DNA from 4 places in the Kitasatospora terrestris genome. Region 2 is predicted to be linked to each of the others. Evidence: riboswitches for the same ligand, from Rfam matches in the RefSeq annotation. Region 2 holds a riboswitch; each other region holds the start of a gene.
What was found. A riboswitch is a leader RNA that binds a small molecule or an ion and turns the genes downstream of it on or off. The one in region 2 is predicted to bind cyclic di-AMP.
Positions count from the first base shown of each region.

Region 1: another riboswitch for cyclic di-AMP. It lies ahead of ABEB06_RS36425 (transglycosylase family protein); the one in region 2 lies ahead of ABEB06_RS29165 (glycoside hydrolase family 16 protein).
Region 3: another riboswitch for cyclic di-AMP. It lies ahead of ABEB06_RS11100 (C40 family peptidase); the one in region 2 lies ahead of ABEB06_RS29165 (glycoside hydrolase family 16 protein).
Region 4: another riboswitch for cyclic di-AMP. It lies ahead of ABEB06_RS22720 (transglycosylase family protein); the one in region 2 lies ahead of ABEB06_RS29165 (glycoside hydrolase family 16 protein).

Region 1 is NZ_BAABIS010000001.1:7,987,009-7,992,818, reverse strand. Features, by position in the region: gene ABEB06_RS36445 (alpha/beta fold hydrolase) at 1-141, opposite strand, end outside; gene ABEB06_RS36440 (helix-turn-helix transcriptional regulator) at 306-1,169, shown strand; gene ABEB06_RS36435 (class I SAM-dependent methyltransferase) at 1,372-1,989, shown strand; gene ABEB06_RS36430 (peptidylprolyl isomerase) at 2,066-2,731, shown strand; cyclic di-AMP (ydaO/yuaA leader) riboswitch at 3,014-3,170, shown strand; gene ABEB06_RS36425 (transglycosylase family protein) at 3,174-4,340, shown strand; gene ABEB06_RS36420 (AurF N-oxygenase family protein) at 4,359-5,252, opposite strand; gene ABEB06_RS36415 (pseudouridine synthase) at 5,340-5,810, opposite strand, start outside.
Region 2 is NZ_BAABIS010000001.1:6,355,554-6,361,363, forward strand. Features, by position in the region: gene ABEB06_RS29150 (carbohydrate binding domain-containing protein) at 1-2,213, opposite strand, end outside; gene ABEB06_RS29155 (guanyl-specific ribonuclease) at 2,419-2,814, opposite strand; gene ABEB06_RS29160 (esterase/lipase family protein) at 3,028-4,293, shown strand; cyclic di-AMP (ydaO/yuaA leader) riboswitch at 4,432-4,611, shown strand; gene ABEB06_RS29165 (glycoside hydrolase family 16 protein) at 4,615-5,810, shown strand, end outside.
Region 3 is NZ_BAABIS010000001.1:2,407,066-2,412,875, forward strand. Features, by position in the region: gene ABEB06_RS11100 (C40 family peptidase) at 1-1,065, opposite strand, end outside; cyclic di-AMP (ydaO/yuaA leader) riboswitch at 1,076-1,230, opposite strand; gene ABEB06_RS11105 (C40 family peptidase) at 1,559-2,587, opposite strand; gene ABEB06_RS11110 (NYN domain-containing protein) at 2,793-4,154, opposite strand; gene ABEB06_RS11115 (hypothetical protein) at 4,335-4,601, opposite strand; gene ABEB06_RS11120 (rhomboid family intramembrane serine protease) at 4,749-5,603, shown strand; gene ABEB06_RS11125 (Lrp/AsnC family transcriptional regulator) at 5,600-5,810, shown strand, end outside.
Region 4 is NZ_BAABIS010000001.1:4,910,283-4,916,092, reverse strand. Features, by position in the region: gene ABEB06_RS22740 (Ppx/GppA phosphatase family protein) at 1-475, opposite strand, end outside; gene ABEB06_RS22735 (DUF501 domain-containing protein) at 478-1,113, opposite strand; gene ABEB06_RS22730 (FtsB family cell division protein) at 1,128-1,577, opposite strand; gene eno (phosphopyruvate hydratase) at 1,654-2,940, opposite strand; gene ABEB06_RS22720 (transglycosylase family protein) at 3,125-3,838, opposite strand; cyclic di-AMP (ydaO/yuaA leader) riboswitch at 3,842-3,985, opposite strand; gene ABEB06_RS22715 (cytochrome P450 family protein) at 4,190-5,440, opposite strand; gene ABEB06_RS22710 (SDR family NAD(P)-dependent oxidoreductase) at 5,595-5,810, shown strand, end outside.

The sequences.
Region 1 (5,810 bases), 1.6 Mb from region 2:
CCGGTCGGCGAGGCGGTCGGCGAGGGCCTCGGTCGCGGTGGCGTCCCCGTGGCCGCCGGCGACGAGCACCAGCACGGGGCCCGAGCCGCGGACGAGGTGGCGCAGCCGGGCGCCGGGTACTGCCAGCAGGGACGCTTTCATCGGGTGACCACCGTTCGGTTCGTACGGGCCGGCCTGACGGGACGTCACCACTGTGCGTCGGCCGCCGTCGGGTGGGGAGCGGAGCGCTCTTCCTGGGATTGGCGGTCCCTGGCAAACGGGTGGCGCCGGGCCCGGCGTGCGGTGGTATCACTACCGGCATGGGGATGGACCGCGATCAGCTCGCCGACTTCCTGCGCCGGTCCCGGACGCGGCTGGGCCCGCGGGACGTCGGGCTGCCCGAGGGGCCGCGGCGGCGCACGCCCGGGCTGCGCCGCGAGGAAGTGGCCGTGCTCGCCGGGATGTCCGCCGACTACTACGTGCGTCTGGAGCAGGCCAGGAGCCCGCAGCCGTCGGACCAGATGCTGGCCGCGCTGACCCGGGCCCTGCGGCTGGGCGTCGACGAGCGCGACCACCTGTACCTGCTCGCCGGCCACCGCCCGCCGGAGGCCGACCGGGCCGGGGAGTACCTGCGGCCGAGCCTGCTGTACCTGCTCGACCGGCTGGAGGGCGTCCCGGTGCAGGTGCTGAGCGACCTGGGTGACCTGCTGGCGCAGAACGAGCTGGCGCAGGCGCTGTTCGGCTGCGTCTGCTCGGTGGCCCGCCCGGACCGCAACATCGTGCTGCGCTGGTTCTCCGACCGGGTGGTGCGTGATCGCCTGGCCGCCGAGGAGCACGAGGAGTACGCCCGGCAGCTGGTCGCCGACCTGCGCGCCGCGGTCGTCCGGCGCGGCACCGACGAGGCGTCCCGCGCCCTCCTCGCCCGGCTCCGGGCCTCGGCCGCCGGGCAGGAGTTCGCGGCGCTCTGGGAGCGGCACGAGGTGGCGGTCCGGACCTCGCACCCGTACCGGCTGGTCCATCCCGAGCTGGGCCGGATCGTCTTCGACTGCGAGGTGCTGGCGACGCCGGCGGCCGACCAGCGCCTGCGCGTCTTCACCCCGCCGCCCGGCGGCACCGAAGCCCTCGACCTGCTGCGCGCGCTCGGCCCCGAGCACCGGCACTGCGCCGAGGCTGCCTCCCGCGGCTCCTAGCCCCCGCACCCCGACCGCTTCATCGGCCTCCGACTCCTGCACCGGCGCACGGAACCCGCACGCCGCGCCCCTCCCTGCGTCGGCGGCCTGCTGCCGGTGCTCGGCGGCGGGCCCGGCCCGGCCGGGTCCGCCGGCTCCGCGCCGCCGGCTCCCCCGCCGGATAGGCTCGACCTCCCGACGAGCACCGCACCGGAGGCACGCCTTGGACAGCAGCGCCTGGGACACCCGCTACCGCAGCTCGGAGCTGGTCTGGGGCACCGAGCCCAACCGCTGGGTCGCCGCGGAGACCGCCGACCTGCCGCCCGGGCGGGCGCTCGACCTGGCGGCCGGCGAGGGCCGCAACAGCCTGTGGCTGGCGGCCCGGGGCTGGCGGGTGACCGCGGTGGACTTCTCCCCCGTCGCGCTGGGCCGCGCCCGCGCGCTCGCCGCCGCGCTGCCCGCGGAGGCGGGCGCCCGGGTGGAGCTGGTCGAGGCGGACGTGCTGCGGTACGAGCCGGAGGCGGCCGGGTACGACCTGGTGCTGATCGCATACCTGCAGTTGCCCGCCGGGCAGTTCGCGTCCGTGCTGGTGCGCGCGGCGGGGGCGGTCGCACCGGGCGGCACGCTGCTGGTGGTGGGTCACGACTCGACCAACCTCGCCGGGGGCGTGGGCGGGCCGCAGGACCCGGCGGTGCTGTACCGCCTGCCGGAGATCCTCGCCACCCTCGCCGGCAGCGGCCTGACGGCCGTTCGGGCGGAGCGGGTCCGCCGCCCTGCGACCCGTCCTGACGGGACGCCGGGTGAGGCGATCGACACCCTGGTGCGCCTGCGTCGCGGGTGAATCCGGCACGCTTGGCGGCCGACCGGACGGGGCATGCATGACGGGTCCACGCCAACTCCACCCGGAAGGTCGATCCGTGAACCGCAAGTCCTTGGCCCTGCTCACCGCCGCGGCCACCCTGCCGCTCGCTCTGTCCGGCACCGCCGCCGCCCAGCCCTCCGGGGCGGGCCCCGCGGCGTCCGCCGCCTGCAGCTACACCCCGGCGGTCCCGGCCGACAACTTCAAGGGCATCCCGGTGTTCGACGCGAAGCGGGCGGCGAAGCCGTACAGCGCGACGCTGCGCACCTCCCAGGGCGCGATCACGTTCAAGGCGCTGACCGACAAGGCGCCGTGCACCACGTTCTCGTTCCGGTTCCTGGCCGAGCACGACTACTTCGACCGCAGCCACTGCCACCGGCTCACCACCCAGCGCATCTTCGTGCTGCAGTGCGGCGACCCGACCGGCACCGGCAGCGGCGGGCCCGGCTACTCCTTCCCGGACGAGAACCTGGAGGGCGCCACCTATCCGGCCGGGACGGTGGCGATGGCCAACGCCGGCCCGAACACCAACGGCAGCCAGTTCTTCTTCGTCTGGAAGGACACCAAGCTCTCCCCCGCCTACACGCCGTTCGGTCGGGTGACGGCGGGGCTCGACGTCCTGCAGAGGATCGCGGCGGGCGGCGAGGACGACCAGAACAACCCGGGCGACGGCTTCCCCACCCTGCCGGTGAACATCCGTCACGTCGCCATCACCAAGCGCTGACCGGACCGACACATACCTCCGGCCGCCGACCTGGCGTCAGCGGCCGGACCGTACCGTGGTTCGAGCTTCGCGCAAGCGAGTTTCGAACGGCCGCGCGGGGCGGCGGTGTGCGGACGGGGCTTGTGGGGAGGCTGTGGTTTGTGGGCGACGAAGGCGGACGGCCCGTGACGGGGCCGTGATCCGGGCGGTATGAGCTTGTGATTGGCTGCCCGGGTTGAATAGTCTCCGTGCAGCCCGCACACGCGGGCCCCGTGCGCGGAAACGCCGAGCCCTGTCCGCCGCGCTCCCGGGATGCCGAACACACCACCTGGGGCAGGGGTGGGGGAACCAGGTCAGTCGCCGTCCCCGACGGCTCGGGGTGAAGCCGCCTCCCGGCGGCCGGGCCACCTCCCGGTCCGAACCCGACAGCTCACCTCGCAGGCGTGCGGAGAGGGACGTCCTCATGCTCTTCACGGGCCCGGGTCGGCACCGCCGCCCCACCCAGGCGGAGAAGGCCATCGCTGTCGCGAGTATCGCGGGCGTGGGCCTGGCACTGCCCCTGCTGGCCGCCACCGGGGCGCAGGCCGCGCCGACGCCGGTCTGGGACAAGGTCGCGGGCTGCGAGACCGGCGGCAACTGGAGCGCGGACTCCGGCGACGGCTACCACGGCGGCCTGCGCTTCACGGACTCCACCTGGGCGGCGTACGGCGGCACCGAGTTCGCGCCGAGCGCGGACAAGGCGACCCGCAGCCAGCAGATCGCGGTGGCCGAGCGGGTGCTCGCCGCCGAGGGCGAGGGCGGCTGGGGCACCTGCGCCCAGCAGGCGGGCCTGTCCCGGGACGGCGTGACCGGCGTGGTGGACGTCAACGACTCGGCGGACGAGACCGGCTCGCTGCGCGGCAGCCGGGGCGTCGACATGGTGAACGCGGCCCAGGACGGCTCGCTGCCCGCCGCGCACACCACCCCGGTCTTCTCCGGCCTCCCGGGCTGGGACCCGGTGTACAGCGTGTACTGGTACGAGCAGGACGGCGGCTGGTTCTGGACCAGCCACCGCTCGGTGTACGAGCACCACGTCAGCTCGGCCGCCGCGAAGGCGGCGAAGGCCGCGCAGGACGCCCGGGACGCGCAGGGCATCACGGCGCCCGCCACCACCGCGCCGGTCGCCCCGGCGACTCCGGCGACTCCCGTGGTCCCGGTCGACCCGACGGTTCCCACCGCGCCGGTCACCACGACGCCGACCCTGCCGACCGACCCGACCGGGACCCCGACCGTCCCGCCGGTCACCGTCGACCCGACCGCTCCGATCACCGGCGCCCCGACGCTGCCGGTGGCGCCGCCGGTCGACCCGACGGCGCCGGCGACCGGTCCGACCACCCCGACGGTCCCGGGCGCCGACGCCACCGCTCCGGCCGCGCCCACCGCGCAGCCGAGCTCTCCCGCCACCGAGACGGCCCCGCCGGCCGCCGCCCCGCAGGCGTACACGGTGGCGGCGGGCGACACGCTGGCGTCCATCGCCCGCAACAACGGCCTGCAGGGCGGTTGGAAGGGGCTCTACGAGTCCAACAAGCAGGTCGTGGGTGACAACCCGGACCTGCTCAAGCCGGGCCTGGTGCTCGAGCTGGACAAGTAGGGGCCGCCGGGCCGCCGGTCAGTGGATGACGCCGGCGGCCCGCAGCAGCCAGCGGTTGGTGCGGCCGACCAGCCCGGCCCTGTCGAGGACGCCGATCACCTTGGCGGCCATCTCCACCTTGGTGGCCCGCCAGTGCGGGTTGGCCTTGGCGACGGCGCTGCCGACCTCGGGGGCGATGCCGACGGCGCGGTACAGGCGCGGGTGGATCAGGCTGACGGTGGCGAAGTAGACGATCAGACCGATGAACAGCTGCTCGTAGCGGCGCCGGACCGGACCGAGCCGGCGCCGCACCAGCTCCTCGCGCGCGTAGCTGATGTGCCGCGACTCCTCGATGACGTGGATCCGGGACACCTGCCGGGTGAGCGGCTGGAGCGTCTCGTCGGCCATCAGTTCGCGCTGGAAGGCGTCCAGGATCTCCTCGACGTACATGGTGCCGCCGAAGGTCTGGCTGTGCGTGGAGATCGCCTTGAAGAGCCGTCCGAGGTTGTGCGCCACCGGGCGCACGCCGTACGCGGGGACGCCCATCCAGCTGATCATCCTGGCGAACATCACCGAGTGCCGGCACTCGTCGCCGATCTCGGTCAGCGCGTACTGCACGTGCGCGGAGGTCGGGTCCTGGTCGAAGGAGTGCCGCAGCAGCATCTGCATCAGGATCTCCTCGAACCAGATGCCGACGCTGGCGATCGAGGCGGTCTCGTGCTTGCTGAGCTCGATCCGCCGCTCCTCGTCCAGTTCCTCCCACAGCGGGGTGCCGTAGAGCGAGAGGCGGTGGGGCGGGCAGTAGTAGCGGCCGGGCTCGGGGGCGGAGTCCCAGTCGACGTCCTTGAGCGGGTCGAAGGAGAGCTTGGCGGACGAGGCGAGCAGGCGTTCGGCGGTCCGCTCGCGGTCGCGCAGGCGGGTCGTCTCGGGCATGGGGATCTCCTTCGCGGCGCGTACGTGTCCCGTGCCGCGACGGTAGAAGTTATTAGACCCACCGTCAATACACCGCGCAGAACCCGTCTACCCGGGCCACCCCGCCAGCGCGCGGCGGCTGCGGAAGCGGTGCTCCTCCCCGCTCACCGGATCAGTGAACTCCAGCGACCTGGCCAGCAGTTGCAGCGGCGCCCCGAAGTCCTCCGGCTCGGACGCGGGCCGCACCACGGGGTAGATCGGGTCGTGCAGGATCGGCACGCCCAGGCGGTTGAGGTGCACCCGCAGCTGGTGGGTGCGGCCGGTGTGCGGCAGCAGCCGGTAGAGCGCCAGGCCCGCGCGGTGGCCGACCAGCTCCACCCGGGTCTCCGCGTTCGGCTCGCCGGGCACCTCGTACGCCGCCATCTCGCCGCGCACCTTCACGATCCGGCTGCGCACCACCGCCGGCAGCTCCAGCGCGGGATCGTGGCGGGCCACCGCCCGGTACTCCTTGCGGGCCAGCCGGCGCTCGAACAGGCCCTGGTAGGCGCCCCGGTGGCGCGGATCGGCGACGAACAGCAC
Region 2 (5,810 bases):
AAGCGCCGGTTCCAGGTGACCCGGGGGATGTGCACGGCGGTGTCGATCCGGAAGCCGTCGACGCCCATGTCGATGTACTTGTTGTAGGCGCCGATCAGGTACTGCTGGACGACGGCGTTCTCGGTGTTGAAGTCGGCCAGGTCCTCGTGGATCCAGCAGGAACGGGAGTCCTCGCCCTCCCAGTTGCCGATCCAGCACTGGTGGTAGAGGGCCTTCGGGAACATGCCGGAGGTGGGGTTGGGCCACTGGCAGTTGTAGATGGTGTAGCCCTCGGCGCTCTTGTACGCGGTGGCCTTGCCCCAGTTGACGCAGGTGTTGCCGGCCGGCTCGGCGGTCGACCACATGTCGCCGTTGTAGTACGACTTCCCGGAGACCGGGTCCACGGTCAGGCCGTCGTAGGTGAAGTTCGCGTTCGGCTGGTCGTAGTACCAGGACCACTGGCTGTCGCGCACGCCGTACACGGTCGGCGTGAACAGGCCCTTGGCACCCCAGCGGGAGCTGTGGTTGTAGACCACGTCCTGGTAGATCTTGATGCCCTTGGCGTGGGCGGCGTTGATCAGGTCCTGGTAGGAGGCGCCGGCCGACTCCAAGCGGGCGTCGACCTTGTAGAAGTCGTAGCCGTGGTAACCGTGGTAGTCGTAGTCGGAGCGGTTGAGCACCACCGGGGTGATCCAGATCGCGGAGAAGCCCAGGCCCTTGACGTAGTCGAGCTTGTCGACCAGGCCCTTGAAGTCGCCGCGGAACATCGGGTCGCCGCCCGCCGCGTTGCCGGACTTGACGTCCTGGCTGCCGCCGCGGTTGTTGGCGCTGTCGCCGTCGTTGAAGCGGGCGGTGAGGACGAAGTAGATCGGGTTCTTGCGCGGGTCGCCGCCGAGCGGGGTGCCGCCCGCGGCGGGCGGGGGAGCGCTCCCGGTGGTGGCGCAGGACTGGGCCGAGGCGGCGGAGAGGTTGCCCGCGGCGTCCAGGGCCTTGACGGTCCAGCAGTACGCGGTGGCGGCCTCCAGGCCGGTCTCCGAGTAGACGGTGGAGGTGGTGTTGACCACCGAGGTGCCCTTGGTGCCGCCGGTGCGGGTGACCTGGTAGCCGGTGACGCCGGTGTTGTCGGTGGAGGCGGTCCAGGTGAGCACCACGGCGGTGGCGTTGGCGGTGGCGGTGACCCCGGTGGGCACGCTCGGCGCGGTGGTGTCGGGGACGACGGCGGCGCACGGGTCGGTCGCGGAGGCGGTCACCGTGCGGTCCTTGACGGTGGAGTTGCCCGCGCCGAGCTGGTAGTTGACGCCGTTGTTGTTGTCCCAGGTGCCGTTGCCGTTGTTGAAGGCGGCCTGCCAGGTGGTGGCGGTGCCGAGGTCGACGGTCTTCTTCACCCAGCCGGTGCAGGCGGCGTCCATGCCGATGCCGGGGGCGGTGGTCCAGGTGCCGCCGGTGGGCGCCCAGTGCAGGTTGACGGTGGACCAGCCGACGGTGGCGGTGGAGTACCAGACGGTCGCCGGGGTGCCGGTGGCCGGCGGCGGGGCGTCGGCGCAGGGGTCGGAGTGGGCGACCGCACCGTCCTTGACGGTGATCAGGCCGGTGCCGAGCTGGTAGTTGGTGCCGCCGTTGTTGTCCCAGGTGCCGGCGCCGTTGTTGAAGGTCGCCTGCCAGGTCGGGGAGGTCCCCAGGTCGACGGTGAGCTTGACCCAGTTGGTGCAGGCGGCCGCCATCCTCGTGCCGGGTGAGGTGGTCCAGGTGCCGCCGGTGGCCGCCCAGTGCAGGTAGTAGGCGGACCAGTTCTTGGTGGCCGTCCAGTAGTAGACGGTGGCGGAGGTGGGCGTGGCGGCGGCGCACGGGTCGGTGGTGGTGACGGTGCCGCCGGAGACGGCCGAGATGCCGCTGCCGAGCTGGTAGTTGGCGCCGCCGCGGTTGTCCCAGGTGCCGGAGCCGTTGTTGAAGGTGGCCTGCAGGCCGGTGGCGGTGCCGAGGTCGACGGTCCTGCTGTACCAGCCGGTGCAGGCGGGCGTCATGGCGACGCCGGGCGAGGTGGTCCAGGCGCCGCCGGTGGGGGCCCAGTGGAGGTTGACGGCGGTCCAGCCGGCGGCCGGCTTGTAGTAGACGGTGGCGGTGGTGGCGGCGTGCGCCGTGATGGCCGGCAGCAGCGCGGCGACCAGGCCGGCGATGACCGCGAGGACGGCCAGGATCGGATGGCGCCGCCGCACGCGGCGGGGTCGATGGTCCACAGGGGACTCCTCGTGGCGGGCCGCGATTGGGGGCGCGGCCTGTCGGGTGGGGGATGAGGGTCCTCTTGCGCAAGTTCCTGCAAGATGTTGCGGGGAGCGTACCGAGCCGTCAACGCCACGTAAAGAGTCGCGGACCGACCGCGACGAAAAGGGCCCGCCCGCCCCGGGGGAAGCGGGGCGGGCGGGCGGGGGAGAAGCGCTCGGGTCAGCAGCTCCAGTTGACCTTGTAGAAGGTCGCGTAGTGGTCCGAGGTGTAGTAGTCCTCGTGGTAGACGGCGCCGGTGACGATCCGTCGGGCGCCGCGGGTGGAGCTGCCCGGGGTGATCACGGTGTACTCGTGGTAGTAGCCGCTGGACTTGGCCGGCAGGACGCCCTCTCTGTTCTGGAAGACGGCGCCGTCCTGCGAGTAGGGGAACGGGCCGCCCTTGTCGATCAGGGCCAGGGTGTCCCGGGCCTGGCTCGGCAGGGCGGTGCGGCACACGTTCCCGGAGACGGTGGCGTGGGCGTCGGTGGCGAACACGGCGGTCGGGGCCAGGGTCAGCACGCCGACGGCGACGACGGAAGCGGCGCGGGTCTTCAACGCGCGTAGAGTGATTCGCATGTGAGTCAGTGTGGAGGCTTGTCAGGTCCGCGCGAAAGGCGTTGCCGCAATTTTTCATCTTCGGGTAACTCGCCGGGAACCCAGGGGACTTGTGGCGGTCCGCCATCAGCAGCGAGCGCTCGGTGTGGTCCTGTCACATGGGTCCGGGGCCGCGCCGCGCCTACCGTGACCTGACTCCACGCCACCCTGCCGCCCCCGAGGAGGCGACCCCTGATGCCCCACCCCGTCAGGTCCCTGTGCACCGCCCTGCTCACCGCCGCCCTGCTGCTGCTCGACGTCGGCGTCGGCACGGTCTCCGCCCACGCCGCCGCGCCCCCGTACCTCACGCAGGAGGCCGTCTTCACCGCGCCCGGCAACGGCTGGGACCGGGTCGAGCGCTACCTGGACACCACCACCGGCTTCCGCGCCGAGCAGTACCCGCCGGACGGCCGCGGCGACCAGGACGGCGCCCGGCTGACCTGGTTCGGCGGCGTCCGGCAGCCCTATTCCGGCCGCTTCCTGCTCCACAGCGCCACCGGCTGGAACACCGGCCCGATCGCCACCCCCGTCCTGCTGGTGCACGGCGCCAACGACAACGCCGACCGGGCCTGGGCCGACCCCGGCGCCACCGGCAGCTGCGGCGCGGCCAGTTGCCCCTCCACCGGCCTGGCGCAGAGCCTGGCCGCTTCCGGCCACCGGGTCTTCGCGATCGGCTTCGCCCACAAGCAGGGCGACAACCTGCTCCAGGCCCAGGCGGTCGGCGACGCGATCGCGCTGGTCCGGGCCAGGCTGGGGGTCACCCAGGTCGACGTGGTCGCCTGGAGCAAGGGCGAGGTCGCGGCCCGCGCGTACGTCTCCTCGGTCCGGCCGTCCTGGGGCTGGGCCTACGCCGGGGACGTCCGGCGCCTGATCACCCTCGGCGGCCCGCACGGCGGCCTGGACTACACGTACGCCCACGGCTGGGCCTTCTCGCCGGCCACCTGGCCGGCCTGCGGCGGCACCGCCAACGCGCCCTCCCCGCACCTGTACATGACCTGCTACGGCAGCTACACCGCGCAGCCCTGCCTCGGCGTGCTGCCCAGCGGCGGGTACGACTGCTTCCCCGGCCAGCGCCAGCTGCTCGCCCGCTGGGACGGCCGGTACGGCCTCGACTCCACCGCCCAGGACTGGTGGACCACCTACTACGGCGGCCAGGGCTTCTACACCTCCGGCCAGGGCATCCAGGCCGCGATCGACGCCGGGTCGCTGATCGCCGCGCTGCAGCGGGCCGGCGTCCCCGCCTCGGTGCGCAGCTACCTGCTGGCCGGCGGCTCGGCCGACATCCCCGGGATCCTCAACGAGGGCCGCGGCCCGAGCGACGGCCTGGTGTTCACGGCCAGCGCCCTGGACACCACCGGCATCCCCACCGTCGGCGGCACCGCGCTGCTCGGCGGCCTCAACCACATGGAGCTCGCCTGGGCCCCGGCCGCCGTCCAGCAGATCACCTCCTGGCTCACCTGACCAGGGCGATCCCGCCGGCCCGCGGTGTGACGCTTGTCTCTCCCGGGCCGGTTGTCGCTCTGTCGACAATCTGTCTAGCCTGCTCGGGTGCTCGCACCGGGCACGCCGCCGCCGGGACGCCGAATCCTGTCCACCCGCCGGGGGCTTTCGCTGACCACCACTGGACAGGAGCGGGGGACCCACAGGTACGTCGCCATGCCCTCCGCTCCCTCCGGGACGGCCGGACACGGCTAGGGGTGAAGCCGCACGCACGCGCGGCCGGGCCGCCTCAGGGCCCGAACCCGACAGCTCACCTCGCAGGCGTCGCGGAGGAACCCCGTCATGCGCCTCTCCCGTCCTGCCCGCATCGGCGCCGTCGCCGGTGCCGCCGCCCTGATCGGCGCGCCGCTCGCCGGCAGCGCCCAGGCCGCCTGGTTCAACCCGTCCGCCTGGACCACCCCGTCCGTCTGGAACGCCCCGACGACCGCGGCCCCCACGACCGCCACCGTTGCCGGAACCACGTCCACCGCCGCGACCGTCACCCAGGACCGCCTCGCCCCGGAGTCGATGACCGCCGCCGTCCCGACCACCGCCTCGCTGACCGTCCACTCCTCGTCCTGCTTCACCGCCAAGACGCTCGGCGTCGGCGTGCGCGACGCCGCCGGGCGGAACCTGGACTTCCCCGGCAACGCGAGCAACGTGCAGATCTGCCCGGGCGGCACCACCTTCACCAGCGCCGCCCGCACCCTGCCGGCCGGCACCTACACCCAGTTCGGCTTCTGGCAGGACTCGGCGAACGCCTGGCACAACCTGCCCTCGCGCACCCTCACCGTGGCCGCCGCCGGCGCCGCCACCCCGGCCCCGGCGCCCGCCCCCACCGTCAAGCCGACCCCCGCGCCGACGCCGACCCCGACGCCCACGGCCGCCCCCACGCCGACGACCGCGCCGACCACCCCGGCCGCGGCCACCGGCTCGCCGATCCCGGGCAAGGCACTGACCTGGTCCGAGGAGTTCGACAGCGCCATCGCGTACGGCTCCAAGTGGACCGGCGACAAGTCCAGCGCCTACCGCTACGGCAACCACAACCCGGACGACAACAAGCTCGACTGGCTGACCACCAGCGGCGTCCAGGTCTCCGGCGGCGTCGCCACCTTCACCGCCAAGCCGTCCAGCCACACCCTGGAGAACGGCAAGCAGGCCTGGGACACCGGCCTGCTCACCACCGAGTACTCCTCCCAGGGCTTCCAGGTGAAGACCGGCGACTACGCCGAGACCCGGGTCAAGCTGCCCGCCGGCACCGGCGCCTGGCCCGCCCTGTGGACCTGGAAGAACGGCAACGGCGAGATCGACTCCTTCGAGTACCACCCGGACAACCCGAACCTGCTGGAGCTGACCAACCACGTCAAGTCCGGCTCGAAGTACTACACCGACGCGAGCGCCATCGCGAAGGACCAGTGGGTCACCATCGGCACCTACTACGGCGCCGACTCGGTCGACTGGTACGTCAACGGCAAGAAGGTGTTCTCCGACGGCACCGG
Region 3 (5,810 bases), 3.9 Mb from region 2:
CCGGACGATCCGGTTGATCGGCATCGCGGTCGCCGACTCGTAGCGGACCTGCGCGCCGGTGTGCGGCGCGTGGATGATCTGGCCGTTGCCGACGTACATGCCGACGTGGTGCTGGTCGCCGTAGTAGATGATCAGGTCACCGGGCTTGGCGTTGGCGATGTTGCTGCCCACGCTGGTGCCCGCGCCGGCCTGGGACTGCGAAGTGCGCGGGATCGAGACACCCGCCTGGGCGTACGCCCACTGCATCAGACCGGAGCAGTCGAAGGTGGACGGGCCCGCCGCGCCGTAGGAGTACCAGCTGCCCAGCTTGGACTGGGCGGCGGCGATGGCGGCGGCCGCGTAGCCGGAGCCGGCCGGCAGGTTGGCGGGGGCCAGGTCCGCCCGGGGCGTGTCGCGCGAGGCGCGCTCGGCGGCGGCCTGGGAGCTGGCGGCGGCCTTGGCCTCGGCGGCGGCGAGGTCCTCGCGCTCCTTCTGGGTGAGCGAGTTCAGCAGCTCCTGGGCCTTGGCCAGCTTGCCCTGGATCTCTTCCTTGCCGGCCTTGAGGCTCTTGGTGGTCGAGTCCAGCTCGCCGAGCTTCTGCTCGGCCTCCTTGCGCTGCTGGTCGAGCTTGCCCTGCTCGTCCTTGAAGGCCTTCAGCAGGTCCGCCTGGGTGGCGCCGACCTGGTCGAGGCGGCCGGCCTCGCCGAGGAAGACGTCCGGGTTGCTGGAGAGCATCAGCTGGACGGTCTGCGGGATGCCGCCGGTGCGGTACTGCTCGACGGCGATGCCGGCCAGGGTGTCCTGAACCGTGGTCACCTGGGCCTGCTGGCGGGCGACCTGGTCCTGGAGCTGGGTGACCTGCTTCTGCAGGGTCTGCTGCTTCTCGACGGCGGCGTTGTACGCCTCCGTCTTGACCTCTGCCTGCTCGTTGAGCTCGTCGACCTGCTGCTTGACCTGGTCCTTGGTCGGCGCCGGGTCGGCGTGGGCACCGGCCTGGGCGGAGAGCGCGACCGCGGTGGCGGCAGCGGCGGTCAGGATCGAGATGCGGGCGCGGCCGGCGGGCTTGGGACGACGATGGGACGCCACGAAGGCGGACTCCTTCTCCTCACACCGCCTACCAGGTGAGCTGACGGGTTCGGGCGAAGAGCTGCCCTACGACGCCTCCCCGCCCGCTCGCGCGGCCGTCCTGGCGCCGATTCACCCCGGAGGAACTGGTGGTTCCCCGGCTCCGTTCCACAGCACCCCCGCAAGGGCTTCCCCGCGGCAGACCAGCTGCCCCGCTGCTTCACGGACTCGGCGGCGACCACCGCCGTCGCCCGGGCTGGGCGATCGACTTCACGGCGGTCGAGGCATGACCCTAGTAACCCAACCGTGATCCGTTCAAATCCTTGTCAGAAAAAAATCTGAAAGAGGCTCAATTTCGATTTCAAATATGACCGCTTGTGATCACGCAGTTACCGACCGCTGATTTATTCGCATCATAAGCCTGGAAAACACGAAGCCCGGACGTGTCGCAGATCACAGGGCGATCTCGACGCGTCCGGGCGTGTCACGGCCCGTCAGGAGCCGGGCGAAACGGTCAGACCCGACGAATGGTCTTGATCGGGAGGGTGTCGACGGCCATCACCTTCACCACGTCGCCGGTGCGCGGCGCGTGGACCACCAGGCCGTTGCCGATGTACATGCCCACGTGGTGGGCGTCGCCGTAGTAGATGACCAGGTCGCCCGGCTGGGCGGCGGACAGCGGCACCCCGGTGCCGACCGAGGCCTGGGACTGCGAGGTGCGCGGCAGCGAGACCCCGGCCTGCTTGTACGCCCAGACCATCAGGCCGGAGCAGTCGAAGGTGCTCGGGCCGGTGGCGCCCCAGACGTACGCCGAACCGCGCTTGCCCATCGCCGCGTTGACCGCGACACCGGCGTAGCCGCCGGGCTGCGGCAGGCTGGAGAGGTCGTAGCGGGAGTCGCTGCGGGAGGCGGCGGCACCGCCGCCGAGGATAGCGGCCCGGTCCGCGGCGCTGAGCTTGCTCAGCAGCTTCTGGGCCTCCTTCAGCTTCTCCTGGACCTGGTTCTTCGCGTCGTTCAGCGCCTGGGTGGAGCTGTCCAGCTCGGCGAGGACGGCCGCGGCCTCCTGCTTCTGCTGGTCCAGCCGGCGCTGCTGGTCCTTGAGCGACCGGAGGGTGTCGGCCTGGGTGTTGGCGGCCTGCTCGAAGCTGGAGGCCTGCGCCAGGTACTTGTCCGGGTCGGTGGAGAGCATCAGCTGCATCGACGGGTCGACGCCGCCGGTGCGGTACTCGTCGGCCGCGACCGCCGCCAGGCCGCCGGCCAGGTCGGTCATCTGGGCCTGGCTGCGGGCGATCTGGTCCTGCAGCTGGTCGGCCTGCTTGTGCAGCTGGTCGGCCCGCTCCTTGGCGCCGTTGTACTTCTCGGCCGCCTGCTCCTGCTCCTCGAGGAGCTTGTCGACCTGGGCCTTCACCTCGTCCTTGTTCGGCTGGGCGGGCGCGGCGTGCGCGCTCACCTGGGCCGACAGGGCGACCGCGGTCGCGGCGGCAGCGGTGAGCACGGAGACCCGCGCACGGCTCGGCTGCTTGGGACGGCGGTGGGAGGCCAAGGGTGTAGCTCCTTCTTCCAGCTGGACTCACCCGTTCGGGCGATAGTCCGGAAAATAGGTTTGACGCCAGACCCTAGTGAACTCGGCGCTCCCGCGCCACTCCCCCACCCCCACGAACTTCCCAACCCGGGCGGGCTTCACGCGATCGACACATCGCGGCCACCCGGGCGCCCCGACCAGCACCGACGGAGCGCCTGAGCCCGGCTCAGCTCCGGGACAACCGATTCAGCAGCAGCACCGAGGCGACCGGCCGGGCACCGGCCTTGCGGACCCCGTCCGCCACCTCCCGGTCGGCCGAGACCACCACCACCGGACGGCCCTCCGGCTCGGCCCGCACCAGCCGGCGGATCAGCTCGTCCGCGGTCTCCCCGGTCCGGCTGAACCGCACCCGCACCCCGCGCGGCGGCGCCATGATCACCGGCACGTCCAGGTCCTGCCCGTCGAAGACGCAGGTCACCTCGGCCTGGGTGCGCTGGGCCAGCATCGCCAGCCCGCCCAGCAGCCGCAGCCGCTGCTGCTCCAGCGGCAGCGTCGGATAGCCGGTCTTGGTCACGTTGTAGCCGTCCACCACCAGGTGCACCTGAGGGATGGCCAGCAGCTGGTCCAGCAGCGCCGGGTCGTCCTCCGCCAGGCCCCGGCGGGCCACGTCGTTCGGCGAGGCCGAGCCCGGGACCACCGCCTCCACCAGGTCGGCCGGCCGGATCTGCGCGACCGGCAGCGCCAGCTCCCGCTGCAGGCCCTGCGCCGACTGCAGCACCGTGTCCAGCAGCAGCCGCAGCCGCATGTCCTCCACCGAGCGGCCCTCGCGGGCCGAGCGGCGGCCGGCCTCCACCGCCGCCTCCAGCTCGGAGACCCGGTGCCGCAGCCGGCGCGCCTCGGACTCCGCGGTGCTCCGCTCGGTCGCCGCCGCGGTCCGCGCCGCGTCCAGCTCCGCCTGCAGCTTGCGGGCCTCCGCCTGCGCCCGCCGGGTGTCGCTCTCCAGCGTCCGCACCCGCTTGCGCAGCGACTCCACCTCGCGGCGCACCCCCTCGGCGTCCGCCCGTTGGCGCTCCTGCTCGGCCCGGGCCGCGCCGCGCGCCTCGGCCAGCTCCGCCTGGAGCTTCTCCACCAGGCGGCCGGCCTCGGCGGCCGCGCCCTCGGCGTCGACCCGCTCGGCCTCCTCGCCGGCCTCCGCGACCACCCGGGTCCAGCCGGGCGTGCGCAGCAGGTAGGCGGCGGCCGCCACGTCCATCGGGTCGGCGGCCGAGGGCACCGACCCGGCCTCCAGCGACTTCACCAGATCGGGCTGGCCGAGCCGCAGCCGTTCGGCTATCCGCAGCCGGAAGGCCGGCTCGGCCTCCAACGCCGCGGCCAGCGCGGTCGCCGCGTACTTGGCCCGGCGGGCCGGCGTGAACTTGGCGTACTGGCGCAGCGAGGCGGGCAGCTCGGCCGGCGGGATGGCGCCGAGGGCGTCCGCGGCGATCCCGACCACCCGGCGCCGCACCCCCTCGGGCAGCGGCCGGTCCAGCACCTCGGCCGGCTCCTCGGCGGGCCCGGAACCCTCCGCCGGCCCGCTCGCTGCCTCCACCACGTCGTCGGCTCCGATCCTGATCACTGGGCGGTGCCGGTCGGCCGGTTGCCGACGCCCTGGAACTCACCGCTCCCTGCAATTGTCCCGTCTACCCTGCCGCACCGACAGCACCCCCGCGACGAGTCCGCCCCGCGGCCCACCCCGGACGGGGGCGGGACGCGGGGCGGGCGACGTGCGTCAGGCCTGCTGCTCGCCCTCGGCGGCAGCCTCCTCGGCACCCGGACGGGCCACCAGCTCGACCTGGTCCACCGCGTTGCACCAGCGGCAGCGCACCGACTCGATGGTCTCGGCCAGCACCTCGGTCTCCTCGACCTTGGAGTCGCCGGACAGGTCGAAGTGCACGAAGTCGATCACCCGGGAGGAGCGGGTCACGTCGAAACGGGTCAGGTTGCCGCACAGCGTGCAGCGCCAGCGGGTCTCGTCAGTCGGCGCGGCGATGGTCACCAGGGGTCCTCTCGGCGGGTTCCGGCTCGGACTTCCAAGCCTATTGCCTGCGCCGACGCGCCCGGGAACCGGTCCACGGCGCGGACACTTCACCCGTCCGCAGCACCCCCGGTGTCGCCGGGGCGGCCCCGAGGAATGCTCCCCGGCATGGTGCTCCCCGTCCTCGACCGGGCCGCTCCGCCCGCTACCGGGCCGGGCCCGGCCCCCGTGGTCACGTACGCGCTGATCGCCGTCTCGGCGCTGGTGCTGCTGCTCGGTCCGAGCGGCGTCAATCCGCTGTACGGCACCGGGGCCGCCCGGCTGTGCGCCGAGCAGCGCTACGAGCACCGCTGGGGGGCCGTCCCCGCCGAACTGATCGACCGTCGGCCGCTCTCCGCCGAGCGCCTCCGGCAGGTCGCCCCGGTCACCCCGGACTGCGTGCTCTCCCCCACCCCGGGGAAGGTGCCCGCGCTCTCGGTGCTGACCTCGCTGTTCGTGCACGCGGGCTGGCTGCACCTGCTGGGCAACCTGCTCTTCCTCTTCGTCTTCGGCCCCGGGGTGGAGCGCAGGCTGGGCCGGGCCCGTTTCCTGCTCTGCTACCTGGCGATCGGCTACCTCGCCACGTACGGCTTCGCGCTGGCCGAGGCCCGCACCCCGGACGCGGTCCGGGCACTGGTCGGCGCCTCCGGCGCGATCGCCGGGGTGCTCGGCGCCTACCTGCGGCTGTACCCGAGGGCGCGGGTGACCGCGCTGGTGCCGGTGCTGCTCTTCCTGCCGCTGCGCTTCCCCGCCTGGCTGGTGCTCGGCCTGTGGTTCGCCCTGCAGTGGTGGTCGGTGCGCGACGGCGGCTCGGGCGTCGCGTACCTGGTGCACGTCATCGGCTTCACCGCCGGCTGGCTGTTCACCTGGGCCGCCTGCCCGCGGACCGCGGGCCCGCCCGCCGCCCGCCCGCCGACCGGGAGACGCGGCGACGGGGCGGCCGATACGCTGGCCGCACCCCCGTTTACAGGAGCGCCAGAGTGATCACTGCGATCGTCCTCATCAAGACCAGCGTCGACCGGATCCCCGAGATCGCCGAGGCCGTCGCCGCGATCGACGGGGTCAGCGAGGTCTACTCGGTGACCGGCTCCTACGACCTGGTCGCCATGGTGCGGGTGCGCCGTCACGAGGACCTCGCCGAGGTGATCCCCGGTCAGGTGAACAAGGTGCCCGGCGTCACGCACACCGAGA
Region 4 (5,810 bases), 1.4 Mb from region 2:
CCGCCTGCACGTCCTCGGCGCCCAGCACGAACTCGGTGGAGCCGCCGCCCAGGTCGAAGACCAGGTAGGGGGGCTTGTGCGGGCCGGCGGTCAACTCCTTGGTGGCGCCGGTGAAGGACAGCCGGGCCTCCTCGTCACCGCTCACCACGCTCGGCGTGACGCCCAGGATCTCCCGGACGCCGTCGGTGAACTCGGCGGCGTTCTCGGCGTCCCGGGACGCGGAGGTGGCGACCATCCGGATCCGGTCCGGACCGACCCCGTGCTCGGCGATCAGCGCCGCGTACTCGCGGCAGGCGGCGAACGTCCGCTCCAGCGCCTCCGGGTGGAGCCGGCCGGTGCTGTCCACGCCCTGGCCCAGCCGGTTGATGACCATCCGGCGGTCCAGGTCGGTGATCGAACCGGTCTCCGGGTCCAGGTCCGCGATCAGCAGCCTGATCGAGTTGGTGCCGCAGTCGATCGCGGCCACGCGCGTCATGGTCAACTCTGCTCCTCCTCCGCCTGGCGCTTCTTCTCGGCGCGCTCGGCCGTCTTCTGCTGCTTGGCGGCGATCACGGCCGCGTGGTCCTCGCCCTTGGCGCGGTTCTTCAGGACCCGCGCACCCGCGGCCTCGACCTCGGCCGGGGAGACGCACGGGCCCTTGGCCCACCAGTCCTCCAGCATGCCGAGCGCCTCGTCGCCGAGCGGGTTCACGCCCTCGCCGGCGGCCAGCGAGTGGCCGACCAGCACGTGCAGGCACTTCACCCGGTCCGGCATGCCGCCGGCGCTCGGGAAGCCCTCCAGCACCTCGATCGCGTCCCGGCGGGCGATGTAGTCCTCGTGGGCGCGTCGGTAGGCGGCGGCCAGCTCCGGGTCCTCGGCGAGGCGGGCGGTCTGGTCCTTCATCACGCCCTCGGCCTCCAGGGTGCCGATCAGCGAGGCCGCCTTGGGGCAGGTCAGGTAGTACAGCGTGGGGAACGGCGTGCCGTCCGGCAGCCGGGGCGCGGTCTCCACCACGTCCGGGTTGCCGCACGGGCAGCGGTGCGCCACCGCGCGCAGGCCGCGCGGGACGCGGCCCAGCTGGGCCGCGATGGCGGCGATGTCGGAGTCGGGAACGGCAGCGGGTTCGTTGGTCATCAGCGGTCTGTCTGTCAGTGGGATGCGGGGGGTTCGGTACCCGGCTGGGCGGTGTCGGCCAGATCGACCGAATCCCAGAGCTCGGCGTACCAGGGCTTGGCGGCCTTCGGCCGGACACCGGCCACGGCACCGGCGGCGGGGGGCCGGCCGTCCGAAGTGGGCTTGGGGTCCACCGAGACGAACGGCGTCTCGCCCGGAAGCGCGTAGTGCAGCCGCTCGCGGGCCTGCGCCTTCACGTACTCCGGGTCCTGCCAGCGGGCCCGCTCGCGGCGCAGCTCCTCGACCTGCTGCCGGGCCTGCTCGGCCTTGGCGCGCTGCGCGGCGATCTCCGAGCGCTGGGCGATGAACTGCCGGGTGGGATACGCGAGTATCGCGATCAGCGAGCACAGGACGAGCACCAGCACGGTGGCGCGGCTGGTGAAGCGCGGCCGCGCCGCCAGCCCCGGGATCCTCCACTTGGCCATCTCGTACCCCTCCTGCACATGCCGGTGCCCCGGCCCCACCCTACGCGGTGGGAGCCGGGGCACCGGTCAGGCTGGCTCAGCCCTCGTGCTTGAAGCGGGGGAACGCCCCGCGACCCGCGTACTCGGCGGCGTCGTCGAGGATCTCCTCGATGCGCAGCAGCTGGTTGTACTTGGCGACGCGCTCGGAGCGGGCCGGGGCGCCGGTCTTGATCTGGCCGCAGTTGGTGGCGACGGCGAGGTCGGCGATGGTGACGTCCTCGGTCTCGCCGGAGCGGTGCGACATCATGCAGCGGTAGCCGTTGCGCTGGGCGAGCTCCACGGCGTCCAGGGTCTCGGTCAGCGAACCGATCTGGTTGACCTTCACCAGCAGCGCGTTGGCGGTGCCGGTCTCGATGCCCTGGGCCAGGCGGGCCGGGTTGGTGACGAACAGGTCGTCACCGACCAGCTGGACCTTGTCGCCCAGCTTGACGGTCATGGCCTTCCAGCCGTCCCAGTCCGACTCGTCCAGCGGGTCCTCGATGGAGACCAGCGGGTACGCGGCGACCAGCTCGGCGTAGTACTCGATCAGCTCGGCGGCGGAGAGCGCCTTGCCCTCGAACTGGTAGGCGCCGTCCTTGTAGAACTCGGAGGCGGCGACGTCCAGCGCGAGCGCGACGTCCTTGCCCGGCACGTAGCCGGCCTTCTTGATGGCCTCGGTGATGAGGTCCAGGGCCTCTCGGTTGGAGTCCAGGTTCGGCGCGAAGCCGCCCTCGTCGCCGAGGCCGGTGGACAGGCCGCGCTCCTTCAGGACGCCCTTGAGGGTGTGGTAGACCTCGACGCCCCAGCGGACGGCCTCCGAGAAGGACTCCGCACCGATCGGGGCGATCATGAACTCCTGGATGTCCACGTTGGAGTCCGCGTGCGAACCGCCGTTGAGGATGTTCATCATCGGGACCGGCAGGACGTGCGCGTTCGGGCCGCCCAGGTAGCGGAACAGCGGCAGGTCGCTGGCCTCGGAGGCGGCGTGCGCCACGGCGAGCGAGACGCCGAGGATGGCGTTGGCGCCGAGCGAGGACTTGTCCGGGGTGGCGTCCAGGTCCAGCATGGCCTGGTCGATCAGGCGCTGCTCGGTCGCGTCGTAGCCGACCAGCTCCGGGCCGATCTGCTCGATCACGGCGAGGACGGCCTTCTCGACGCCCTTGCCGAAGTAGCGGTTCTTGTCGCCGTCGCGGAGCTCCAGCGCCTCGAAGGCGCCGGTGGACGCGCCCGACGGGACAGCGGCACGGCCGGTGCTGCCGTCGTCGAGGCCGACCTCGACCTCGACCGTGGGGTTGCCGCGGGAATCGAGGATCTCGCGGGCTACGACGACATCAATGGACGGCACGAGGCATCTCCTAGCGGAAGCGGATGTGTAGTCGTTACGACCAGAGCCTAACCGTCCCGGGCTTCCGGTCCACGTTGACCTTCGTCCCGTCTCACCGTGTGGCGCGCTACTCGCCGGTAGTTCATCTGAATGCCCCGCAAAAGCGGGCACGCCGGACGGTCCGGAGTGCCCGCTCCCGCAGCCGTCAGAACGACAGGACCTGACCCGGCATGATCAGGTCCGGGTTGCCGCCGATCACCGGACGGTTGGACTCGTACAGCTTCTGCCAGCCGCCGGACACGTGCTGGGCGGCGGCGATGCCGGACAGCGTGTCACCGGGGCGCACGGTGTAGCCGCCGCCGGCGGCGGCCGGGGCCTGGGCGCCCTGCGGCACAACCCGGGGCGCACTCTGCGACGTCGCGCCCTGCGCCGCCGCCTCGGGGGTCGCGGTCTTCGGCGTCGCGGCCTTGGGCGTCGCGGCCTTCGGGGCCGCCGCGCGGGTCTCGGAGCGCGAGGCGGTGTCCGTCTGGGCCGACGACCCGCCCTTGGTCAGGCCCGCGCGCTTCGAGCAGACCGGCCACGCGCCGGGGCCCTGCGAGGCGAGCACCTTCTCGGCGACGGCGATCTGCTGCCCCTTGCTCGCCTGGTCGGCGCGCGGCGCGTACTGGCCGCCGCCGAACGACTTCCAGGTGGAGGAGCTGAACTGCAGGCCGCCGTAGTAGCCGTTGCCGGTGTTGATCGACCAGTTTCCGCCGGACTCGCACTGCGCGACCTTGTCCCAGACGGAGACCGGGGCGGCCTGGGCGCCGGTGGCGGTCAGCAGGGGCAGGGCCAGACCCACGCCCGCGACGCCCGCGGCGGCGATGGCCTTCTCGGCCTTGGTACTGCGACGGTGGCGGCCGGAACCGGTGAACAGCATGGCGAATCCTCTCCGCACGCCTGCGAGGTGAGCTGTCGGGTTCGGACCGGGAGGTGGCCCGGCCGCCGGGAAGGCGGCTTCACCCCAAGCCGTGGGGGACGGCGTCAAACCTGGTTCCCCCGCCCCTGTCCGGGTCGTTGTCGGATTCCCTGCGGCGCGGCGGACAGGATTCGGCGTTCCGCACCCGGGGCCCGCGGCTGCGAGCAGAGGGAGAGTAGGCAGATCCGACGATCAATCACAAGCTCATATCACCGGTATCACGCAAGAATTACGAAGCGTCACAACTCGGGTACGAACTATGCAGGTACGTCCGGTTTGATCCGCATTCAGCCCCCGCGACACGACGCGCCGTCAGGCGTGCACCGGAGTGAAGGAGACCGGCAGTTCGCGCAGGCCGCGCATGATCAGACCGCCCCGCCAGCGCAGTTCGGACGGGTCGGCGGCAAGACGCAGATCGGGCAGCCGGGTCAGCACCGTGGCGAGCGCCCGCTGCCCCTCGAGCCGGGCCAGCGGCGCGCCGATGCAGTAGTGGATGCCGTGCCCGAACCCCAGGTGCGGGTTGTCGGCGCGGGCCAGGTCGAGGGTGTTCTCCCCGGCGAACCGGGCCGGGTCGCGGTCCGCCGCCGCCAGCACCACCAGCACCGGGTCGCCGACCGGGACGTCCACCCCGCCGATGGACAGCGGCTGCGTCGCGAACCGCCACGTCGCCAGTTCCACCGGCCCGTCGTAGCGCAGCAGTTCCTCCACCCCGGTCTCCAACAGCCCGCTCTCGCCCCGGGCCAGCGACTCCTGCAGCAGCGAGCGCTGCCCCGGGTTGCGCAGCAGCGCGTACAGGCCGTTGCCGATCAGGTTCACGGTGGTCTCGAAACCCGCGAAGAGCAGGATGAACGCCATCGCGGCGGCCTCGTTCTCGGTGAGGTGCTCGCCGTGGTCGCTGGCCCGGATCAGCCCCGAGATCAGGTCGTCCCCGAGGTCCGCCCGCTTGCGGTGGATGAGTTCGGCCAGGTACGTGCGCATCCGCTTCACCGCCCGGCCGACACCCCCGCGTTGCCCCCCGTGGTGCCGGATCATCATCCCGGCCCAGTCCCGGAAGTCGTCCTGGTCCTCGGCCGGGACACCCAGCAGGTCGCAGATCGCGTAGATGGGTAGCGGGAACGCGAACTCGTGGATCAGGTCCGCCGAGCCGCGCTCCGCGAAGGAGTCGATCAGCCGGTCGGTGAGCTGCTGCACCCGCGGCTCGAACTCCGCCACCCGGCGCGGCGTGAACGCCTTCGACACCAGCCGCCGCAGCCGGGTGTGGTCGGGCGGGTCGATGTTCAGCAGGTGCGTCATCAGGTTCGCCTGGCGCTCGCCCGGGATGCCGACCCGGCCGCTGCGATGAGCATGCGCGTTGTGCTGCGCGGGGTTCTTGGAGAGCCGGCTGTCCGCGAGGGCCTGCCGCGCGTCCGCGTACCGGGTCACCAGCCACGCCTCCACTCCGCTCGGCAGGGTCGTCCGGTGCACCGGCGCGTGCTCGCGCAACCACGCGTACGCGGGGTACGGATCGGCGGCGAACTCCCAGGTGAAGAGCTCCGGGCGGGTGGTCTCGGGCGTGTGGGACATGCCTTGACGGTATCCGGTGCCCCGACCTGCGTGAGTCTGGTCACCTGGCGGGTAATCCCTGTTGCGGAGGGTCGTGGCGTGCCTACGATCCTCCGACAACCGTTGGTGGGCGGCGTGCGGACCGGCCACCGGGCGTCTCAAGGAGGAGCAGTCCATGCGGGTAACCGGGGCAGTGGTGGTCATCGCGGTGCTCGACGGAGGTTCGGGGGCGGAACTCGCCCGCCGCTTCACCGCCGCCGGCGCCGCCCGCCTCCTCATCGCCGACCTGCGGCCCGGCGTCGCCGAGGACCTCGCCACCGAACTCGACCGGCCCGACTGCCACGTCGTCGGCGTCTCCGGTGACATCCACCGCCCCAGCGACATCGCCGCG